Regions from separate parts of the Dechloromonas sp. A34 genome, predicted to be linked through region 1. Evidence: riboswitches for the same ligand, from Rfam matches in the RefSeq annotation. Region 1 holds a riboswitch; each other region holds the start of a gene.

What was found. Region 1 has a riboswitch for cobalamin ahead of cbpA (modified peptide precursor CbpA). Riboswitches for the same ligand answer to the same signal wherever they lie in the genome.
Region 2: another riboswitch for cobalamin. It lies ahead of bluB (5,6-dimethylbenzimidazole synthase); the one in region 1 lies ahead of cbpA (modified peptide precursor CbpA).
Region 3: another riboswitch for cobalamin. It lies ahead of NQE15_RS13615 (ribonucleoside-diphosphate reductase subunit alpha); the one in region 1 lies ahead of cbpA (modified peptide precursor CbpA).
Region 4: another riboswitch for cobalamin. It lies ahead of cobT (nicotinate-nucleotide--dimethylbenzimidazole phosphoribosyltransferase); the one in region 1 lies ahead of cbpA (modified peptide precursor CbpA).

The regions. Positions count from the first base shown of each region.
Region 1 covers NZ_CP102486.1:529,526-531,721, forward strand. Annotated here, with positions in the region: gene ubiD (4-hydroxy-3-polyprenylbenzoate decarboxylase) at 1-741, shown strand, start outside; cobalamin riboswitch at 772-961, shown strand; gene cbpA (modified peptide precursor CbpA) at 1,046-1,201, shown strand; gene cbpB (peptide-modifying radical SAM enzyme CbpB) at 1,198-2,196, shown strand, end outside.
Region 2 covers NZ_CP102486.1:132,659-134,854, reverse strand. Annotated here, with positions in the region: gene NQE15_RS00665 (cobyric acid synthase) at 1-663, opposite strand, end outside; cobalamin riboswitch at 724-911, shown strand; gene bluB (5,6-dimethylbenzimidazole synthase) at 952-1,704, shown strand; gene cbiB (adenosylcobinamide-phosphate synthase CbiB) at 1,701-2,196, shown strand, end outside.
Region 3 covers NZ_CP102486.1:2,717,882-2,720,077, reverse strand. Annotated here, with positions in the region: gene NQE15_RS13615 (ribonucleoside-diphosphate reductase subunit alpha) at 1-1,405, opposite strand, end outside; cobalamin riboswitch at 1,577-1,775, opposite strand.
Region 4 covers NZ_CP102486.1:135,992-138,187, reverse strand. Annotated here, with positions in the region: gene NQE15_RS00685 (adenosylcobinamide-GDP ribazoletransferase) at 1-146, opposite strand, end outside; gene cobT (nicotinate-nucleotide--dimethylbenzimidazole phosphoribosyltransferase) at 146-1,195, opposite strand; cobalamin riboswitch at 1,274-1,467, opposite strand; gene cobU (bifunctional adenosylcobinamide kinase/adenosylcobinamide-phosphate guanylyltransferase) at 1,485-2,054, shown strand; gene NQE15_RS00670 (Pvc16 family protein) at 2,111-2,196, shown strand, end outside.

The sequences.
Region 1 (2,196 bases):
GCCGGCCTGCTGCGCGGCGGCAAGACCGAGCTGGTCAAATGCCTGGGTTCGGCGCTGCAAGTGCCGGCTTCGGCCGAAATCGTCCTCGAAGGCGTCATCCATCCCGGCGAGATGGCGCTCGAAGGCCCCTATGGCGACCATACCGGCTACTACAACGAGCAGGCCGAGTTCCCGGCGTTCACCATCGAGCGCATCACCATGCGCAAGAATCCGATCTACCACAGCACCTACACCGGCAAGCCGCCCGACGAGCCGGCCGTGTTGGGCGTCGCGCTCAATGAAGTGTTCGTGCCGCTCCTGCAGAAGCAGTATCCGGAAATCGTCGATTTCTACCTGCCGCCGGAAGGCTGTTCCTACCGGCTGGCTATCGTTAGCATCAAGAAGCAGTATCCCGGTCACGCCAAGCGCATCATGTTTGGCATCTGGTCCTTCCTGCGTCAGTTCATGTATACCAAGACGATCATCGTCGTGGACGACGACATCGACATCCGCGACTGGAAGGAAGTGGTCTGGGCGATGACGACGCGCATGGACGCCACACGCGACACGACGCTGGTCGACAACACGCCGATCGACTACCTCGACTTCGCTTCGCCGGTGGCTGGCCTCGGTTCCAAGATGGGGCTCGATGCCACCAACAAGTGGCCGGGCGAGACGACCCGTGAATGGGGGCGGCCGATCGTCATGGATGGCGACGTCAAGCAGCGGGTCGACACGATGTGGCAGGAACTAGGTCTTTAGGAAGCTTGACCGTTTCCGCGGCGTTTTGAGAGAATCCGCGCTCCTATCGGTATCGAGATACGGAACACGGTGCGAATCCGTGGCGGGCCCGCCGCTGTAACCGGGGACGAAGACTGCATGGTCGCCAGACCAGCCACTTGCGGGGCATACCGCGCAGGGAAGGCGCAGCGCTTCGGCTGATCCGGAAGCCAGAAGACGAATCGATGCCAATCTGGAGCCAAGGCAAGGGCTCCGGCTGACTGCATGCGAGAAGCGTGCGGTGAGCCGGAGCCCTTTTTGTTTTTGCATTCCCGAGGAGTGGAACATGACCCAAACCGTGACTTCAACCGTCAAAACCCCGCAAACGACTGAAAACCAGGCCGCCCCGGCCGTTCCGACCATCGCCGTGCGCAAGAGCTGCAACCCGGAAGGCATGGGCCTGTCGCACTATGTGCTGATGGACAAGAAGGCGGCCAAATGACCGCAGCGCTTCCCGCGGGAGCGCTGCGCGACCCGCATTTCCTGCCGGTGGATATCGGCCACGATATCTACGCCGCGGTAACCGATCCGGACACCGCCTTCTGGGCACTGGTCGACAAGAACAAGGTCGGCGAGGGGCTCGATCCGGCCACGCTCGCCGCCTATCGCGAAAAGGCCGAGGGTTTCCGGCAGGAACTGCATGCCCTGCGATTTGGCCTGAAGCCCTCCGGCGTCTATCTGAATCCGACCGAGCGCTGCAACCTCAACTGCACCTACTGCTACCTGCCCGATACCCAGCGCAGCGGCGGCAGCCACATGCCGGCCGTGACGCTGCTCGCCTCGCTGGGCAAGCTGCGCGACTACTTCCGTTCGGTGATGCCGGACGGCCGCAAGCCGCGCGCCATCTTCCACGGCGCCGAGCCGCTGATGAACCAGGCGGCGGTGTTCGAGGCGATCGATGCCTTCGGCGACGATTTCGTTTTTGGGCTGCAGACCAACGGCACGCTGCTCGACGATGCGGCGCTCGACTTCCTGACCTCGCGCAATGTCAGCATCGGCCTCTCGCTCGATGGCCCGGTCGCCGGGATCACTGACGCGACGCGCCGGACCTGGGGCGGCAAGAGTGTGCACGACAAGGTGTTGCGCACCATGGAAAAGCTGCGTGGCTACGGCTCGTGGAGCGTCATCACGACCTGCACGACCGAGAACCTGCCTTACCTGACGCGCATGGTCGAGTTGTTCCACGCCCATGAGGTGCCGACCTGCATGCTCAACACCGTGCGCTGCACCCTGCCCGGGGCGCGCGGCGTCAAGCCGGCCGACGGCGACATGGCCAAGGCCTTCTTCGCCGCCATGGACCGCACCCACGAGCTGTACCAGGAAACCGGCCGCAAGCTGATGGTGGCCAACTTCGCCAATATCCTGATCGGCATCCTGGCCCCGACGGCGCGCCGCCTGATGTGCGACATCTCGCCCTGTGGCGGTGGGCGTGCCTTC
Region 2 (2,196 bases), 400 kb from region 1:
CACCGGCTTGCCGGTCCGTTCTTCGAGCCATGTCAGGCCGGGTTCGAGCAGGCCGATGTCGCCGCGAAAACGGTTGATCACGAAGCCCTTGACCCGGTTCTGCTCCGAGGGGGAGAGCAGGTCCAGGGTGCCGACCAGATGGGCGAAGACGCCGCCGCGGTCGATGTCGGCAACGAGGATCACCGGGCAGTCCACAGCTTCGGCAAAGCCCATATTGGCGATGTCGCGGTCGCGCAGGTTGATTTCGGCCGGCGAGCCGGCACCTTCGACCAGCACGCAATCGTAGGCAGCGGTCAGCCGCCCCCAGGACTCAAGCACGGCCCCCATCGCCCGTGGCTTGTAGGCGTGGTAGGCCTTGGCGTCGAGATCGGTCGCCACCTTGCCGTGGATGATGACCTGCGCCTTCTTGTCCGTCGTCGGCTTCAACAGCACCGGGTTGAAATCGGTATGCGGCTCGAGGCCGCAGGCCAGCGCCTGCAGCGCCTGCGCCCGGCCGATTTCGCCGCCATCGCTGGTCACCGCCGAATTGAGCGCCATGTTCTGCGGCTTGAACGGCGCGACGCGCACACCGCGCCGCTTCAGAATGCGGCATAGCGCGGCGACCAGGGTCGTTTTTCCGGCATCGGAGGTAGTGCCTTGGACCATCAGGGTAGAACAGGACATATGGCGGGAGGTGTGAAAAAAGTCCGTAATTATGGCACCATCGGCCCCGCTCAATTTTGCTTTGGGCAGGTGTCTCCAGGTGCCGTTCAGCAGTACTGAACGGAGAATCGGGAAGGCGGTGCAAGTCCGCCACGTGCCCAGCGCTGTAAGGATGACGGGCGATGCAGCGAGCCACTGACCACGGTCGGGAAGGCGCATCGTGCGGTTGAATCCGAGTCAGAAGACCGGCCGGGAGACGAAACAAGGTTGCCCGGCCAGGCAACCGCCGCTTTTCCAGAAGGGGAATCCATGGAAAACCCATCCGCGCCTCAGGCGCACGCTTTTTCCGCTGCCGACCGGGCAGCGGTGTATCAAGCCATTTTCAACCGCCGCGATGTGCGCGGCCAGTTTCTGCCGACGCCGGTGCCGGACGACCTGCTCAGCCGCCTGCTGATGGCGGCCCACCATGCGCCCTCGGTCGGTTTCATGCAGCCGTGGAACTTCCTGCTGGTCCGTTCGCCCGAGGTCAAGCAGCGCGTCCACGACGTGTTCGCCCAGGCCAACGATGAAGCGGCGCGGATGTTCCCGGACGAAAAGCGCGAAATCTACAGCGGCCTGAAACTGCAGGGCATTCTCGAAGCGCCGATCAACCTCTGCATCACCTGCGACCGCTCGCGCAGCGGCCCGGTGGTCATCGGCCGCACCCATATCCCGACCATGGACCTCTACAGCAGCGTCTGCGCCGTGCAGAACCTCTGGCTGGCGGCCCGCGCCGAAGGTCTGGGCGTCGGCTGGGTCAGCATCTTCCACGAGAAGGCCCTGCAAGACGCGCTGGGTATTCCGCATCACATCGTGCCGATCGCCTACCTGTGCATCGGCTACGTCAGCCATTTCAAGGACAAGCCCGAACTGGAAAAAGCCGGCTGGCTGCCGCGCCTGCCGGTCGAGGAACTGGTGTTCCATGAACAGTGGGGCGCGCAGAACGCGGCCGAAGCCCCGCTGGCTGCAGTTCTGCGCGAGATGCAGGCGGATATCCAACACAAGGGCGTCTTCCCGAAATGAATTGGAGTCTGGCAGCCCTGGCCCCGTACGCGATGCCCCTGGCCGCGCTGAGCGCCGTGCTGCTCGACCGCCTGCTCGGCGAACCGGGCCGCTGGCACCCGCTGGTCGGCTTCGGCAAGCTGGCCGCCGCCGTCGAGAAACGCCTGAATCGGCGGACTCAGCTCGCCGGCATCCTGGCCTGGGCCCTGGTCGTACTGCCGCCCGTGGCGCTCGCCCTGCAGCTGCGACCCTACGCGCCCTTCGCCGTCGACGTCGCCCTGCTCTACTTCGCCCTCGGCGCCCACAGCCTGGCCGAGCACGCCGAAGCTGTCGCCCGGCCGCTGCGCGAAGGCCGGCTCGACGAAGCCCGCCGGCGCGTCGGCTGGATCGTTTCGCGCGAGACCGCCGAGCTCGATGAATCCGGCGTCGCCAAGGCCGGCGTCGAATCGGTGCTCGAAAACGGCAACGATGCGATCTTCGGCGCCCTGTTCTGGTTCGCCCTGCTCGGCGGCC
Region 3 (2,196 bases), 2.2 Mb from region 1:
ACAGGTCGGGAATCCAGTTGGCGGTGTTCATGTCGTGCGTGCGCCGGCGCTCGTCGCCGGTGTTCTTCCGCAGGTCGAGGAATTCCTCGATGTCGAGGTGCCAGGTTTCGAGATAGGCGCACACGGCGCCCTTGCGCTTGCCGCCCTGGTTGACGGCGACCGCCGTGTCGTTGACCACTTTCAGGAAGGGAATGACGCCCTGGCTCTGGCCGTTGGTGCCCTTGATCCGGCTGCCCAGCGAGCGCACCGGCGTCCAGTCGTTGCCCAGGCCGCCGGCGTATTTCTGCAACAGGGCGTTTTCCTTGATAGCCTGGTAGATGCCTTCCAGATCGTCGGCCACGGTGGTCAGGTAGCACGACGACAGTTGCGAATGCAGCGTGCCACTGTTGAACAGGGTCGGCGTCGAGCACATGAAATCGAAGCTGGAAATCAGGTCGTAGAACTCGATGGCGCGGGCTTCGCGGTCGATTTCGTTCAAGGCCAGGCCCATCGCGACGCGCATGAAGAAGATTTGCGGCAGCTCGATGCGGCGCCCGGCTATGTGCAGAAAATAGCGGTCGTACAGCGTCTGCAGGCCGAGGTAGCCGAACTGCCGGTCGCGCTCCGGCTTCAGCGCGGCGGCCAGGCGCGGCAGGTCGAAGGTGGCGAGGCGCGGGTCGAGCAGTTCGGCGGCGATGCCCTGCGCGATGAATTTTGGCAAATATTCGCCGTTGACCGTAGCAATCTCGTCCAGCCCCAGCGGGCGGCCGAGCACCTCATGCCCCAGGCTGGCCAGCAACAGCCGGGCGGTGACCTGGTTGTAGGCCGGCTCGCGCTCGATCAGCGTGCGCGCGGCGAGGATCAGCGCCTGCTGCACGTCGGCCAGCGGCACGCCGTCGTAGAGATTCTTCAGCGCCTGATCGAGAATGGTCCGCGTCGAAACCACCTCGCCCAGCCCGGCACAGGCGGCCTCGCAGGTCTGCAGCAGCATCCCGGCATCGAGCGGCCGGCGCTCGCCATCCACCGTCACATGCAGCGCCGGCGCGCCCTGCGCCACCGCCAGCGTGGCGCGTTCCGCCGCCCGGCGCTCGCGGTAAAGCACGTAGGCCCGGGCCACGTCGTGCTCGCCGGAGCGCATCAGGGCCAGTTCGACCTGGTCCTGGATGTCCTCGATTTGCACCGTGCCGCCATCGGGCAGGCGACGGGTCAGCGAACGGACCACGGCATCGGTCAGCCGGGCAACGACTTCGCGAACCCGCGACGATACGGCGCTCTGGCTACCCTCGACGGCGAGGAAAGCCTTGGTCAGCGCAACGGCGATCTTGTCGGCGTGGAAGGGAACGACGGCGCCGTTGCGGCGGATGACCTGCAGGGCAGCCACGGCATACTCGCTGCTGGCGGAAAGGGCGTGAATATTCGATTGCAAGGCGATTCTCCGTATCGGGGGGCGGAGAATCGACGTTGCGCCAGGCCGGAATTCGACGCGACCAGCCGCGACGCCAGCGGGTAGCAACCCGTGGTCGAATCGGCCAGACGAACGAACGGCAAGAAAGACACGCAATAAACCTCTCGTCAGGGACACCCCGCCCCAAAACCATGAAAGAAAGTTCGTTGCGGCAGGTCTCCTGGCTCTCGGTTCAGCGCGCTTCACCTACCTTCCCGGACGCATCCAGTGGCATGTGTTGGCGAAGCGCTCGCCGATTACAGTTGCGGGGGCAGCCCCGGAATTCGAGTCAGACTCGGCACCGGATTCCCTTTTAATCCCTGGGTGGGGAACCATCAACGGCACCGAGTCTAGGCTTAACAGACGCGGGGTGTCAAGGAAGCGCATATACTATATACGGTGCTTCGGCGAATTTATACCACTACCTGTAGTGGTCGTGGCGCGCAACTCCATCAGCACCTCTCTGTTTTCCCGGTCGTTGCCACCGGTGGTTATGTGCCATCTGGATGGCACATAACTGCCTCGCCGTGGGTAGATTACCCGCGCAAAGCTCGCACCTCGCCAAGAAGCTTGGAATTCCCGACGCTTGCATGTGGCAAACAAAACCGCTGTCTTGAATCCCGGATAAGTCCAGCGCGATACTACAAGCGCTTTCTGTGGACATCGTGTCTGCACAGCCTTCATCGGCGACCCCGGTCGCCCTGAAGTCCAGCCTTGCTGGCGTCGCAGTCGTTACCTGCCTTTTGGATCCCCGACTTCGGTCGGGTCCGGCC
Region 4 (2,196 bases), 390 kb from region 1:
ATGCCGCCGATCAGCAGGCCGACGGCCGGGAAATAGCGCGCCGAGCGGTTCAGCGCCTCGGCCGAATGCCCGACCCAGGCCGGCACCGGCAGCCGCGTGAAGAAGCGGACGGCACCGAAGAAATATTCGAGCTCGCGGCGCAACATCAGCTTTTTTCGGCGACTCCGGCCGATTCGAAGCTGGCCATTTCCTTGAGGAAATTGGCTGCCGCCTTGACCAGCGGATAAGCCAGCGCTGCGCCGGTGCCTTCGCCCAGCCGCAGGCCAAGGTCGAGCAATGGGTCGGCGCCGAGTGCCGCCAATTGCGCCGCGTGGCCGGGCTCGGCCGAGCGGTGGCAGAAGATGCAATACTCAGCCAGCGCCGGCACCAGCCGGGCGGCGGTCAAGGCCGCCGAGCCGACGATGAAGCCGTCGATCAGCAGGACCATCCGGGCTTCGGCCGCGGCCAGCATGGCCCCGGCCATCATCGCGATCTCGAAACCGCCGAATTCGGCGAGCACGGCCATTGGTTCATCCTTGCCACCGGCCGCGCGATAGCGGGCGAGGGCCTTTTCCAGCAATCCCTGCTTGCGGACCAAGCCGGCGTCGTCGAGCCCGGTGCCGCGCCCAATGCAGTCGGCAAGCGGCGTGCCGGTCAGGCAATGGGTGATCAGCGAAGCGGCGGCGGTGTTGCCGATGCCCATTTCGCCGAAGCCGACGACATTGACCCCCTTGGCGGCCAGCCAGCGGATGATTTCGGCGCCGCGACTCATGGCGACGGCGCACTGCTCGCTGCTCATTGCCGGCTGTTCGAGGTAATTGGCGGTACCCCGGGCGACCTTGGCGTCGATCAGCCCATCGCGCTTGCCGAAATCATGCGCCACGCCGGCGTCGATCACGGCCAGTTCCATGCCGTTCTGGCGGGCAAAGACATTGATCGCGGCGCCGCCGGCCAGGAAGTTCTCGACCATCTGCCAGGTCACATCCTGCGGAAAAGCAGAGACGCCGGCCTTGGCCGCGCCGTGATCGCCGGCGAAGACCAGCATCTGCGGCTGGCTCAACTGCGGGTCGAGACGCTGCTGGATCAGGCCCAGCCGTTTGGCAACCCCCTCCAGCTGCCCGAGGGCGCCGAGCGGCTTGGTTTTCTGGTCGATCTTGTGCTGCAGCGCAGCGGCCAACCCCTGGTCCGGGGCGACGATCTTGAATTTTGAATGCATCCGATTCTTCCTGTCCAAATAAACAAAAGGGCCTCGCAGCAGCGCCTTGCAACGCCACCGCGAAGCCCTGTCCACAGGCTCCAGCCCAAACGATTCGACAGGTCTTCTGGCTCTCGGATCAGCCGGTCTGTCGCACCTTCCCGCCGGGTCTGTTTCCCCTGAGCAGTGGCATGTCGCGACATCCGTCCCCGATTACAGCGGCGGGCCCGCCACGGATTTGCACCGTGTTCCGTTTTATCGAATCGGGGCGAATTATACCGGTTGCCGTCCACGCCGACATTCGCCCACAATGCCTGCCATGAAAGAACTGATCCTTGGCGGTGCGCGTTCGGGCAAGAGCCTGCTGGCCGAAAAACGGGCCGCGGAGTCCGGCCAGCAGGTCATTTACCTGGCCACCGCCGAAGCTCGCGACGGCGAGATGGCCCACCGCATCGCCCATCACCGCGCCCGCCGCCCGGCCGAATGGGGCTGCACCGAGGAAACGCTGCATCTAGCGGCCAGACTGCGCCAACTCGCGACACCGGAGACCTGCATCCTGGTCGATTGCCTGACCCTCTGGCTGTCCAACCTGTTATTTGCCGGCCAGGCGGCCCGCCAGGCCGAGGCCGGCGAAGCGATCGCCTGCCCGCTGTTCGACGGCGAGACGACGGCCCTGATCGAGTTGTTGCCGCAACTGCCCGGCCACATCATCCTGGTCTCCAATGAAGTCGGCTGGGGCATCGTACCCATGCATCCGGTATCGCGGCTGTTTGCCGACGAGCAGGGACGGCTCAACCAGCGCGTTGCCGCGGTGTGCGAGCAGGTGACGCTGGTTGCCGCCGGCCTGCCGCTGAGCCTCAAATCGCCTTGCAAAGACTGAGGCGGCAGCCCGTGTGCTAACCTGAGGATCGATCCGGCATTTCTCAGGAGGACACCATGCCCCTTTTCACCCGCCTGACCACCTTGTGCCAGACGCTTGCAACGCACACCACAGTACCCATCCGGATCGGCCGCCCGGACGA